Allochromatium vinosum DSM 180: one gene and its partner. The protein of the gene in region 2 interacts with the protein of the main gene of each other region in a pairwise test. Links are inferred from orthologs where the notes say so. Each region holds a gene or a part of one and is shown on either strand. Other genes may lie near its edges.

Evidence for each region.
Region 1: the proteins of nth (region 2) and aceE interact in binary tests that used the Escherichia coli proteins (3 or more experiments, as listed by UniProt). The link is inferred for Allochromatium vinosum DSM 180 from one-to-one orthologs.

What each region holds. Positions count from the first base shown.
Region 1 is NC_013851.1:929,201-934,685, forward strand. The notes cover bases 2,329-5,485. They hold aceE (pyruvate dehydrogenase (acetyl-transferring), homodimeric type), read right to left. Parts: upstream 5,184-5,485; coding sequence 2,529-5,183; downstream 2,329-2,528. Other genes in these bases: aceF (dihydrolipoyllysine-residue acetyltransferase), read right to left, coding at 2,329-2,493; ALVIN_RS04000 (hydrogenase maturation protease), read right to left, coding at 5,332-5,485. In the rest of the region: lpdA (dihydrolipoyl dehydrogenase), read right to left, coding at 1-1,032; more of aceF, read right to left, coding at 1,099-2,328. UniProt on the Escherichia coli protein: Component of the pyruvate dehydrogenase (PDH) complex, that catalyzes the overall conversion of pyruvate to acetyl-CoA and CO(2).
Region 2 is NC_013851.1:2,830,056-2,837,310, reverse strand. The notes cover bases 3,918-6,644. They hold nth (endonuclease III), read right to left. Parts: upstream 5,737-6,644; coding sequence 5,098-5,736; downstream 3,918-5,097. Other genes in these bases: ALVIN_RS12505 (lytic transglycosylase domain-containing protein), read left to right, coding at 5,845-6,633; ALVIN_RS12515 (DUF1841 family protein), read right to left, coding at 4,641-5,075; ALVIN_RS12520 (host attachment protein), read right to left, coding at 4,018-4,449; sthA (Si-specific NAD(P)(+) transhydrogenase), read right to left, coding at 3,918-3,938. Outside these bases: ALVIN_RS12540 (response regulator), read left to right, coding at 1-83; ALVIN_RS12535 (sensor histidine kinase), read left to right, coding at 100-948; ALVIN_RS17650 (transporter substrate-binding domain-containing protein), read left to right, coding at 1,086-1,247; ALVIN_RS12530 (HD domain-containing phosphohydrolase), read left to right, coding at 1,404-2,471; more of sthA, read right to left, coding at 2,541-3,917; ALVIN_RS12500 (hypothetical protein), read left to right, coding at 6,652-7,098; ALVIN_RS12495 (OmpA family protein), read left to right, coding at 7,116-7,255. UniProt on the Escherichia coli protein: DNA repair enzyme that has both DNA N-glycosylase activity and AP-lyase activity. The DNA N-glycosylase activity releases various damaged pyrimidines from DNA by cleaving the N-glycosidic bond, leaving an AP (apurinic/apyrimidinic) site.

The DNA.
Region 1 (5,485 bases), 1.9 Mb from region 2 along the record:
GCTGGCGACCTTGGTTTCGAGCCAGATGTTCTCGTAGCGCTTCTTGATGATCTTCTCGACCGCCTTGACCAGATCCGGGTCGCAGCCGGGCATGAGCTGATTCTTCAGCTCGACCACGTCGATACGCGAACCGAGGGCGCTGTAGACGCTCGCCATCTCCAGACCGATGATGCCGCCGCCGACGATCAGCAGCCGATCCGGCACGTCGGCCAGGGCCAGGGCGTCGGTCGAGTCCATGACGCGCGAATCCTCGTGCGGGAAGCCGGGGATCTTCATCGGCGAGGAACCGCAGGCGATGATGGCCTGATCGAAGCGCACCCGTACACGCCCTTCCTTGGTCTCGACGCCGATCCGGTTGGGCGACTCGAAGCGCCCGGCGCCCTGGACGACCTGGACGTTGCGCTGCTTGGCGAGCGCCGTCAGCCCGCCGGTGAGCTTGGCGACCACCTTGTCCTTGCCGGCACGCATCTTGGCCAGGTCGACCTCCGGCTCGCCGTAGGTCACGCCCATGACGCCGAGCGTCTTGACCTCTTCCATGATGGCGGCCGTGTGCAGCAGTGCCTTCGACGGGATGCAGCCGACGTTGAGACAGACGCCGCCGAGCGTCGGATAGCGCTCGATCAGGACGACCTTCTTGCCCAGATCGGCGGCGCGGAAGGCGGCCGTGTATCCGCCGGGGCCGGCGCCGAGCACCACGACCTCGGTCACGATCTCCTGGACGGCTGTGGTCTCGGCGGCCAGTTCGGCGTCGTCATCGGACGCCCTGTCGTCGCTCTCGTCAACCGACGCGGAGGCGACGTCGAGCGTCAGGATCGGATCGCCCTGCGAGATCAGATCGCCGATCTTGACGTTCACGGCCTTCACGACTCCGGCCCGGGGCGATGGAATCTCCATGCTGGCCTTGTCGCTCTCGACTGTTACCAGTGACGTCTCCGGCTCGATCCGATCACCGGGGACGACCAGGATCTCGACGATCTGCACGTCCTTGAAATCTCCGATGTCCGGAACCTTGACCTCGATGATGGTGCTCATGGTGGGGCTTCTCTCACGGGCGCCACAGGCGCTGACAATCGTTATGGGATAAGACCCGCCATCCTATCAGATCAGCAAGCGTCGGATGTCACCGAGCAGTTCGCGCAGCAGGCTGGTGAAGCGTGCCCCGTCGGCGCCGTCGACCACGCGATGGTCGTAGGACAGCGACAGCGGCAGCATCCGGCGCGGCACGAACTCGCGCCCGTTCCACACCGGCTTCATCTCGGCACGCGAGACGCCGAGGATGGCGACCTCGGGCGCGTTGACGATGGGGGTGAAGGCGGTTCCGCCGACGCCGCCGAGACTGGAGATCGAGAAGCAGCCGCCCTGCATGTCGCCCGGCAGCAGCTTGCCGTCGCGCGCCTTGGCGCTGAGATCCGCCAGTTCGGTGGCGAGCTGGTGCAGACCCTTCCGGTCGACATCGCGCACCACCGGGACGACCAGACCGTTCGGCGTGTCGACCGCGACGCCGATATGGGTGTAGTGCTTGTGGACCAGGCTCTCGCCATCCGGCGTCAGGGACGCCTTGAGCACGGGCATCCGGGCCAGTGCCGTTGCCACGGCCTTGAGCAGGAAGGGCAGGAGGGTCAGCTTGACGCCCGCCTTGGCCGAGTCATCCTTCTGGGTCTGGCGGAAGGCTTCCAGATCGGTGATATCGGCTTCGTCGAACTGGGTGACATGCGGAATACCGATCCAGCAGCGGTGCAGATGCCGACCGCTGAGCTTGCGGATGCGCGGCAGTTCCCGGATCTCGGTCGGGCCGAAGCGGCTGAAATCGACCTCGGGCGTGCTCGGGAGCTGGAAGACGCCCGCCGTGCCCGGCTCGATCGCCGCACTGCCGCCCTGGGCCAGGGTCTGCTTGACATAGCCCTGGACGTCGTCCTTGACGATGCGACCCTTGGGGCCGGAGCCTTTCACCCGCGCCAGATCCACGCCCAGCTCACGCGCAAAGCGGCGCACGGCAGGACTCGCATGAGCCTTGCGGCCGCGGGCGATGGCGGTCATGTCCTCGGGGCGCGGGCGCACCGGAGCCTGACGGCGCTCGGTCTCGCCGGGGGCGCGGCGCGGTGGTTCCGATTCGGCCGCCGGTTCGGATCGCGACTCGGGTTCGGGGGTAGCCCCGGTCATGTTCGTAGGTGCGGCTTCAGCCGCACTCTCCGCCGATGCGGCTGAAGCCACACCTACGACCGGACTCGTCTCGTTCCGGGTTTGGTTCGACCCAGAGGTCTCGACCCGCATCAGCCGATCACCCTGACTGACGCGATCGCCGGTCTTGACCAGAACCTCCTGAACCAGCCCGCCAAGGGGGGCCGGAACCTCGATGGTCGCCTTGTCGCTTTCGAGGGTCAGAATGGATTGTTCGGCTTCGATCCGGTCGCCGGGAGCGACCAGGATCTCGATGATCTCGACACCGGAAAAATCGCCGATGTCGGGCAAGAGGATTTCTTCGAGGCTTGACACGCGCAATACTCCTTAAAACCTGTTGACCAGTCGGCTCAGACGTTCACGGGGTTGGGCTTGTCCGGATCGATGCGGTATTTGGCGATGGCGTCCGTCACCATCGATACTGGCACCGTGCCCTCGTCGGCGAGCGCCTTGAGTGCGGCGAGCGCGACCTGATGACGGTCGACCTCGAAGAACTTTCTGAGCTGACGGCGCATGTCGCTGCGCCCGAAGCCGTCGGTGCCGAGCGTCACATAGCGGCGCGGCACATAGGGCCGGATCTGATCGGCCTGGAGCCGCATGTAGTCGGTCGCGGCGACGATGGGACCGTGCGTGTCGCCGAGCTGGGATTCGACCCAGGTGACGCGCGCGGTCCGGTCGGGATGGAGCCGGTTCCAGCGCTCGATCTCGATGCCCTCGCGGCGCAGTTCGTTGAAGCTGGTGACGCTCCAGACGGTCGAACCGATGCCGAAATCCTGCTCCAGCAACTCGGCCGCCGCCAGCACCTCGCGCAGGATGCTGCCCGAGCCGAGCAACTGGACCCGAGGCTCGCCGTCGGTGCCGTGCCGGACCGGATGCATCCCCTTGAGGATGCCCTCCGCACAGCCCTCGGGCATCGGCGGCTGGACGTAGTTCTCGTTCATCGCGGTGATGTAGTAGAAGACGTTCTCCTTGTCCTCATACATCCGCCGCAGACCGTCCTGGACGATCACCGCCAGCTCATAGGCATAGGCCGGGTCGTAGGCCACACAGTTCGGAATGGTCGAGGCCAGCAGCAGACTGTGGCCGTCCTGATGCTGCAAGCCTTCGCCCGCCAGCGTGGTGCGCCCGGCCGTGCCGCCGATCAGGAAGCCGCGCGCACGCATGTCGCCCGCCGCCCAGGCCAGATCGCCGATGCGCTGGAAGCCGAACATCGAGTAATAGATATAGAAGGGGATCATGCTCTGGCCATGATTGGCGTAAGCCGTGGCCGCCGCGATCCAGGACGACATGGCTCCGGCCTCGTTGATGCCCTCTTGCAGGATCTGGCCCTTCTTGTCCTCGCGGTAGTACATCACCTGATCGGAATCGACCGGCTCATAGAGCTGGCCCTGCGAGGCATAGATCCCGAGCTGACGGAACATGCCCTCCATCCCGAAGGTGCGCGCCTCGTCCGGGACGATGGGCACCACGTACTGGCCGATCTGCTTGTCGCGCACCAGGAGCGTGAGCAGACGCACGAAGGCCATGGTGGTCGACATCTCCTTGTCGCCGCTACCCTCCAGCAACGACTTGAAGACATCGAGCGCCGGTACCTGAAGCGCCGGGGCCTCGTCGCGCCGCGCCGGCAGGAAACCGCCGAGCCGTTCGCGCCGTGCGTGCAGATACTGACTCTCGGCGCTGTCCGGCGCCGGCTTGTAGAAGGGCGTGGCGTCGATCTGATCGTCCGAGATCGGGATGTTGAAGCGGTCGCGGAAGGCCCGCAGCGCCGTCTCGCCCATCTTCTTCTGCGAGTGGGTGATGTTCATGCCCTCGCCGGCCACACCCATGCCATAGCCCTTGACCGTCTTGGCCAGGATTACGGTCGGCTTGCCGGTGCAGTTCATGGCGGCGGCATAGGCATTGAAGACCTTGATCGGATCATGGCCGCCGCGATTGAGCCGCCAGATGTCCTCGTCCGACATGTTGGCGACCATCGCCTTGAGTTCATCGTACTTGCCGAAGAAGTGCTCGCGGGTGTAGGCGCCGCCCTTGGCCTTGTACGCCTGATAGTCGCCGTCGAGACATTCCTCCATGCGCTTGAGCATCAGGCCGAGCTTGTCGCGCGCGAACAGCGGATCCCAGTAACGCCCCCAGACCACCTTGATGACGTTCCAGCCCGCGCCCCGGAACACGGCTTCCAGCTCCTGGATGATCTTGCCGTTGCCGCGCACCGGCCCGTCGAGCCGTTGCAGGTTACAGTTGACCACGAAGACGAGGTTGTCGAGCCGCTCACGCGCCGCCAGCGAGATCGCGCCCAGGGATTCCGGCTCGTCCATCTCGCCGTCGCCGAGGAAGGCCCAGACCTTGCGCCCGCTGGTATTCACCAGTCCGCAATCGCGCAGATAGTGCATGAAGCGCGCCTGGTAGATGGCCATCAGCGGTCCGAGTCCCATCGAGACCGTGGGGAACTGCCAGAAACCGGGCATCAGCCAGGGATGCGGATAGGACGACAGGCCATGGCCATCGACCTCCTGGCGGAAATGATGGAGCTGTTCCTCGCTGATCCGGCCTTCGAGAAAGGCGCGGGCATAGATACCGGGCGCGCTGTGACCCTGGAAGAACACCAGATCCCCGCCATGATCCTTGGTACGCGCGTGCAGGAAGTGGTTGTAGGCGACATCGATCAGGGTCGCCGAGGAGGCGAAGCTGGAGATGTGTCCGCCCAGCTCGGTCGAGAGCCGATTGGCCTGGACCACCATCGCCATGGCATTCCAGCGCACCAGCGAGCGGATGCGCCGCTCCAGCGCCAGATCGCCCGGAAAGGGCTGCTCGGCCTGGACCGGGATGGTGTTCAGATAGGCGGTGTTGGCGCTGTAGGGCAGATAGGCGCCCGAGCGCCGGGCCTTGTCGATCAGGCGTTCGAGCAGGAAATGAGCGCGCTCGACGCCCTCGTTCTCCAGTACGGCCTCGAGCGAGTCGAGCCATTCCTGAGTCTCTTGCGGATCGATATCGGGCTTATGGGTCATGTCGCTTCCAGGGAGACGTTAGAGACGATGTCGGTTGGACAAGGTCGCGAGTATACCTGGATCGACAATTTATTAAATACTCAGGATTCGATTGCGCAATGCACGAGTGGCATGACCGGCATCCACGGCCCACCGAATCGGCCGCGACTCAGCCCGTTGGACGCAGTAGCCTCAGAACCGCCTCGCACACCTCGGGGATGACTCGGGCGACTTCCGGACTCAGTCCGGGCGACCAGTCGATCGCCGCCGGCTGGATGCCCAGGATGAGGATCTCGGGTGGCAGGAGGCCCAGCGCCTCGCCC
Region 2 (7,255 bases):
CGGCTCGGGCCGATCAGGCGCTCGCCCACGAACCGCCCGTCGGCGACGAACCCTCACTCCAGCCCGCGCACGCCAAGGCGTAATACAGGCCCGACATCGATGAACGACGATCAAGAAATGCGCCGTCTGCACCAGCAGATCGACGAGACACGCACGCAACTCCTCCATTCGAGCAAGATGGCCGCGCTCGGGACGCTGACGGCCGGCGTGGCGCACGAGCTGAACAATCCCATCGGTTTCGTCAAAAACAACCTGGTGATGCTGGAGGAATATCTCCAGGTGCTGCTGCCGGTGCTGCAAGTGGTCGCGGACATGCTCCCGGCGGACAAGGGCGGGGACGGCGCGCTTGGCGAGCATCTGGAGCAGGCGCTCGCCGGGGAGGATCTCAGACCGATCCTCGACGACATCGTGCCCTTGATCACGGACACGCGCGACGGTGTGCAGCGCCTTGGGGAGATCGTGGCCAGTCTGCGCAGCTTCGCCCGGGTCGACGGACCCGAGGCCGAGCCGTTCGACCTCAATCAGTGTGTGCGCGACACCCTCAAGGTGGCGGTGAACGAGCTGAAGTATCGGGCGAATGTCTTTCAGTCGCTCGAAGAGATTCCGTGGCTCGACGGCCAGCCCGGCGAGATCAATCAGGTCATCCTGAATCTGCTCCTCAATGCCGCCCAGTCGATCAGCACCTTCGGCGAGATCCACATCAGCACCCGATGTGTCGGCGATGAGGTGTGTCTGAGTGTTGCAGACAATGGGGCGGGAATACTGGCGGAGCATTTCGAACAGGTGTTCAACCCCTTTTTCACCACCAAGCCGGCCGGCCAGGGCACGGGGCTGGGACTCTCGATCAGTCGTGACATCATCCGCACCCATGGTGGACGTATCGAGGTCAGCAGCACGCCGGGCGAGGGCAGTGAATTTAGGGTGTTCCTGCCACGGCCGCGCGAGTAAACCGATGTCCGCGACGTCTGATTCCGGTGTGAACTTCGTCACCGGGCTCGGTGACGGCCTGGATGTCGAACTGGTCAAGGGCTTTGCCGAGCATCTGGGGCCGCGCTACGAATTCATCCCCACGACCTGGACAGCGGATGGGAGCCGGGTTTCGCAAAGACTCGCCCAAGCTTCGGGAGGCGTTCAACGACTATCTGGAGCAGACCCGTCGGGATGGAACCTACAGCCGCATGGTCCAGAAGTATTATCCGACCGTGTTCACCTGTTTCGAGGACTTCTTCACCGCCAATAATCCCTAGCGAATCGTCGGTGATCCGGCCGCGACCATGGAATTCGCCAAGTCGAGGATTCTGATCTACACGACGCAGTGCCAGCCAGGGCTGTCTCGACAAAGACTATCTGTGCGCCATCGGCTGTCTGGACCAGCTCCCGAACTGGAGAGGACTCAGCACATCATGAATCTCGATCAAAATCTCTTCGACGCCGAGATCCTCATCGTCGACGACGAGCGTCCCAACATCCTGTTGCTGGAGCGCCTGCTCAAGGCGAGCGGTTACAGTCGCATCCGCGGCACCGACGATCCGCGCCGGGTCAGGGATCTGCTCGGTGAGCGGGACACGGACATCGTGCTCCTCGATTTGCGCATGCCGTACATGGATGGCTTTCAGATCATGGAAGCCATCCAGTCCACTGTGGAAGCCGGTGACGATTATCTCCCGGTGCTGATGCTGACGGCCGAGCACGATCCAAGGATCAAGCTCCGCGCCCTGGAATTAGGCGCGACCGATTTCCTGCTCAAACCCTTCGATCGGGCCGAGGTCGCCAGCCGTGTCCGCAACATCCTGCAGGTTCGGCTACTCAACAAGCGCGTCCGTCAGCAGAACGCCGAACTGGAGTCCAAGGTGCGCGAGCGCACCCGAGAGTTGGACGAGACGCGGCTCGAGATCATCCGCCGGCTCGGACTCGCCGCCGAGTATCGCGACAACGAGACCGGCCTGCACATCGTGCGCATGAGCCTCTTCGCGCAGGCCATCGCCCTGCGCCACGGCCTGTCCCCGGAGCAGGCCGAACTGCTCATGAACGCCGCACCCATGCATGACATCGGCAAGATCGGTATCCCGGACCGGGTGCTGCTGAAAAAGGACAAGCTGGACTCCGATGAATGGCACATCATGCGCCGTCACACCACGATCGGCGCGCAGATGCTCTCGGGTCATTCGTCGCCGCTGCTGCGGATGGCCGCCGACATCGCCCTGTCGCACCATGAGCGCTGGGACGGCGGCGGTTATCCGCAAGGGCTGTCGGGGGAGTCGATCTCTCTGGAGGCGCGGATCGTGGCCGTGGCGGACGTCTTCGACGCACTCCTCGCCGAACGCCCCTACAAGAAGGCCTGGCCGGAACACGAAGCGATCGCCGAGATCGAGCGGCTGGCGGGCCACCAGTTCGATCCGGCCGTGGTCGAGAGCTTCCTGTCGGCGCTACCGGAGCTGCGTGAGATCCGGGCGCGTTATCAGGATTCATGACTCGCGGTCTGTTGCGAGGTCCGGGATGGACCGACGGCCGTGGCCGCGACTTCGCAACGACCGCTCGATTCAGAACAGTCGGTTGAGTCCGTTGAGCGCCGCGACCCGATAAGCTTCAGCCATGGTCGGATAGTTGAAGGTCGTCTCGGTGAAGTAGCGAAGGCTGTTGGCGGCGCCGGGCTGAGACATGATGGCCTGGCCGATGTGCACGATCTCGGCGGCCTGCTCACCGAAGCAGTGGATGCCGAGGATCTCCAGGGTCTCGCGATGGAACAGCAGCTTGAGCATGCCGACCGTGTGTCCGGTGATCTGGGCGCGGGCGATGCTCTTGAAGTCGGCCTGGGCGACCTCGTAGGGGATCTGGGCGGCGGTCAGCTCGCGCTCGGTGCGTCCGACCGAACTGATCTCGGGCACGGTGTAGATGCCGGTGGGGAATTCCTCGATCAACGACCAGTCGCAGTGGCCATCGGCGATATGGGCGCCGACGAAGCGCCCCTGGTCATAGCTGGCGCTGGCCAGCGCCGGTGGTCCGGCGACGTCGCCGACGGCATAGATGTGGGGCAGGGCGGTCTGGTAGCTGGCGTTGACGTCGAGCTGACCGCGCGCGTTGGGTGTCAGACCGATCTCCTCCAGCCCCATGTCCTGGGTATTGCCGGTGCGCCCGTTGGCCCAGAGCAGGATGTCGGTCTTGAACTTCTTGCCCGATGTGCAGTGCAGGACCACCCCGCTGTCGCTGGTCTCGATCCGCGCGTGGGTCTCGTCGTGGCGGATGATGACACCCTGCTGGCGCAGGTGATAGCTCAGGGCGTCGGTGATCTCGTCGTCGAGATAGGACAGCAGCCGGTCGCGGGTGTTGACCAGATTCACCTTCACGTCGAGCGCGGCAAAGATGGACGCGTATTCACAGCCGATGACACCGGCGCCATAGATGGTGATCGAGCGCGGCGTGTGACTGAGCGCCAGGACCGTGTCGCTGTCGCGCACGCGCGGATGCTCGAAATCGACCTCGGGCGGGCGATAGGGGCGCGAGCCGGTGGCGACGACGAAATGTTCCGCGCGCAGTTCGAGCCGGGTGCCGCCGGGGCGCTCCACCGAGAGGCGGTTGGGATCGATGAAACGGGCGCGGCCGAAGATCACCTCGACCCGGTTGCGTCTGTAGTAGCGATAGCGGGTGCGGACCTGGGCGTCGATGACGCCGTCGGCCGCGCGCAGCAGGTCCGGAAACTCGGCCTCGATCTGGTGCTGGGTGTGCTGGAACAGCGGGTTGCGCCTGTAGTCGGCGAGCATCTGGATCGAGTGGCGCAGCGCCTTGCTGGGGATGGTGCCCCAGTGGGTGCAGCCGCCGCCGACGGCCTGGTGCGCCTCGACGACGGCCACGCGCTGACCGGCCTTGGCCAGCTTCATGGCGGCGCCCTCGCCGCCGGGTCCGGTGCCGATCACGATGGTGTCGAATTCGCGCTTGGCCATGCGTTCGTCTTCTCTCTGGATTCAATCGGGCGTGCCACGCGGGCACCTCAGTTGCCCGCGTGGCTACGGGGCGGGTGATTTAGAGGAAATCCGGCAGATGCCGGCGGATCGCCTCGGGTGTCTGGGTGGTCAGGTTCTTGTCGAGTTCGCCCGCGACGAGCTGGCGCAGTGGCGCCGAGAGCTGCTTGCGCAGCAGTCCGAGCAGGGCGGGCGAGGCGATGATGTAGAGCTTGCCGAAGCGTCCCTGATTGCGCGCGGCCTCCAGGTCGTCGCGGATCAGACTGGCGAAGCGCTCGGCGTTCTCCTGCTTGTGTCCTTCCTCGCCATTGACGCCGTGGGCGCCGGCACCAAGTGCCTGACCGCGTCCGGCCTTGTCAGTGGTCAGATCGCCTTCGTGAAGCCGGCCCTCGGGAAAGGCCAGGGTACTGATCTCGATGAGTGGGTCAGCGGGCTTTTCCGCGGCGAAGAGGCGTGCGCGGCTGTTGTCCGCGACCAGGATCCAAGTGGGCATGGGTCATCTTCCTCGTGCGTTGGGCCCAGCCGTGCAACGGGCCGGGACGTGGCTCGAACGGGGTGACTCGGATCGAGTCCGGCTCGACTCGGGCGAGAGCCGGTCGACCTACCGTTCCCCCCGCCCCTGAGTGTAACAGGGGAGGCGGGCTGTGTGGACGCCCCGCTCGGGACGCGATGGGTGCCGGCCGTCTAGCCTTGGCGTTCCAGACGGGCGATGCAGTCGAGATAGCCCACTTCGTCGAAGGGCAGGCGATGGTGCTGGACGCGCCAGATCGACTCGGCCAGACACTCCATGATCGCGTGCTCGACCTGATGCGGATCGCCGAGTCGGGCGAGCAGACGCTGATAGCTGTCACGGATTCCGCGCGGCTGATCGATACTGAGCTGTTCGAGGATGGCCAGATGCAGCCCCAGATGCAGAAAGGGATTGGTCTGGCCCAGTTCGGGCGGAAAGTCCTGGTCGAGCGCGCGCTCGCCGTCCTCCAGGAAGGGTAGATATTCCGGGTGACGGCGCATGAGTTCGACGAGCTGGGATTCGAGCGGCTCCAGCGGCTCCTGGGCATTGGCCTTGCGCCAGGCTTCGAGAAAGATCTGACGGTGTGTCTGTCGGTCGGTGCTGAACATGGTCTCGGGCGCTGGATGGGACTCAGTTGGATGGGGTCTTGTCCGGATAGTCGCACAGATCGGCGATGAGGCATTGCGGGCAGCGCGGTTTGCGCGCGGTGCAGACATAGCGTCCATGCAGGATCAGCCAGTGATGGGCATCATGCAGGAATTCGCCCGGAACCTGATCCAGAAGCCCCTGTTCGACCGCCAGCGGCGTCTTGCCCGGCGCCAGTCCGGTGCGGTTGGCGACCCGGAAGATATGGGTGTCGACCGCCATGGTCGGCTCGCCGAAGGCGGTGTTGAGGATGACGTTGGCGGTCTTGCGTCCGACACCGGGCAATGACTCCAGGGCCGCCCGATCGCGTGGCACCGCGCCGCCGTGCCGCTCGATCAGGAGCGCGCAGGTCTGGAGGATGTGGCGCGCCTTGGTGTTGAACAGACCGATGGCGCGGATGTGCGCCTTGAGTCCGTCCTCGCCGAGCGCCAAGATCGCCTCGGGTGTGTCGGCGTGTGCGAAGAGTCCGGCCGTGGCCTGGTTGACGCTCCTGTCGGTGGCCTGGGCCGAGAGCATCACGGCGATCAGCAGCTCGAAGGGGGTGCGATAGACCAGCTCGGTTCTGGGGGTCGGATTGGCGTTGCGCAGACGAGCGAAGATTTGATGGCGTTTATCGGCATTCATGGTTGCATTGTATGCGTGACTGTCGTTTGATGCGTCATCATCGGCTCGACTCGTCCTGTCGACTGCCATCTCCCACACGCCCTGAGGGCCGGGTTTCTCGTGCAACTGATGAAGCAAAAATCGATTGCCCGCTGTTCGTTCGCACTGCTCGTGCTTCTGGTTCCGCTGTCCGTTTTCGCCGAGACTGAAGCTGTGACCGAGGCCAGCGCCGATTCGGCGGCTCCAGGCGCGGTCGAACCCGTGCGTCCGGCCCGGCCGACGCCGCCGAACCGGCCGCGCCCGAGCCGTGCCGAGGTCCAGGCCATGATCCCGGAGGTGGCACGCCGTCATGGCGTCGAGGAGGCGCTGGTGCGTGCCGTGGTGGCCGCCGAGTCGAACTACGATGCCCATGCCGTCTCGCCGGTCGGGGCCGTGGGCCTGATGCAGCTCATGCCGCCGACCGCCGCCGACTATGGCGTCACCTCGGTGGAGGCGCTGTTCGATCCCCGGATCAATCTCAATACCGGCACGCGCCATCTCAAGCGTCTGCTGCGCAAGTACAGCGACGACTACGGGCGCGTCATCATGGCCTACAATGCCGGCGAGGGCGTTGTCGATCGCACCAACAGCCGCGTCACCTATCTGGAGACGCTCAACTATACCGAGGCCGTCATCCGTCACTATCGGCGCCATGGCGGGACGGCGCCCACTCAGGCCGCGCTCGCCCAGGTGCAGACACTGCGCGGGGTGCGCAACACCGGACAGGCCCGGCGTCTGTTGAAAAAATATCTCGACCCATCACTCTTGTCACTCAAGGTCAAGCCGACGCTGGATGTGCGCTATCTCAATCCGGCCCTCCACGACGTCGGCCCCGAGAGCAAGCCCATGTTCGAACTGGATACGACCGTCATTCGCTGAAGCTGCTGAAATCAGGGTATGAATCCAACGCTCCAAAAACTGCGCCAGATCGCTCAGGACAGCACCCTGAGCGCCGAGGACAACTTCATCCGGCGGCGCGAACTCCATGCCTCCTGCTCGGAGCTGGCCGCCCCCCTGGTTCGCGCCTTCCGGGACGTCGAGGGCGAGTTCGTGCGCATCTCGGTGCTCAGCCGTATCTGGCCCGACGACTATGATCGTCGTGACGATCGGGTGGCCGGACTGCTGATCACCTGGATCGGTCCCGAATCGGCCCCGCAGGGGCTGAAGCTGGCCGTACCCAATGGATCGCTCACCTTCGAGGTGATGCTCAAGCGCGACGGTTCGGCGGTCTTCGCCTGCGTGCGCGACACGCTCGGACAGCGCCCCGCGATCATGGACTTCGCCAACCGCGACGACTGGCTGGAATTCTTCTACAAATCCATCGCCGATCTGGTCGAACTTTAATCAAGAGGAGCAACCGCATGACTCGACTGAACGCCAGAACACTGGTTCTCTCCGGCGTGACCGCCGCGCTCATCTCCGGCTGTGCCGCCGATGGTTCGGGCCTGACCGAGACCGGACGTGGCGCGGCCATCGGTACCACGGCGGGCGCGGCGACCGG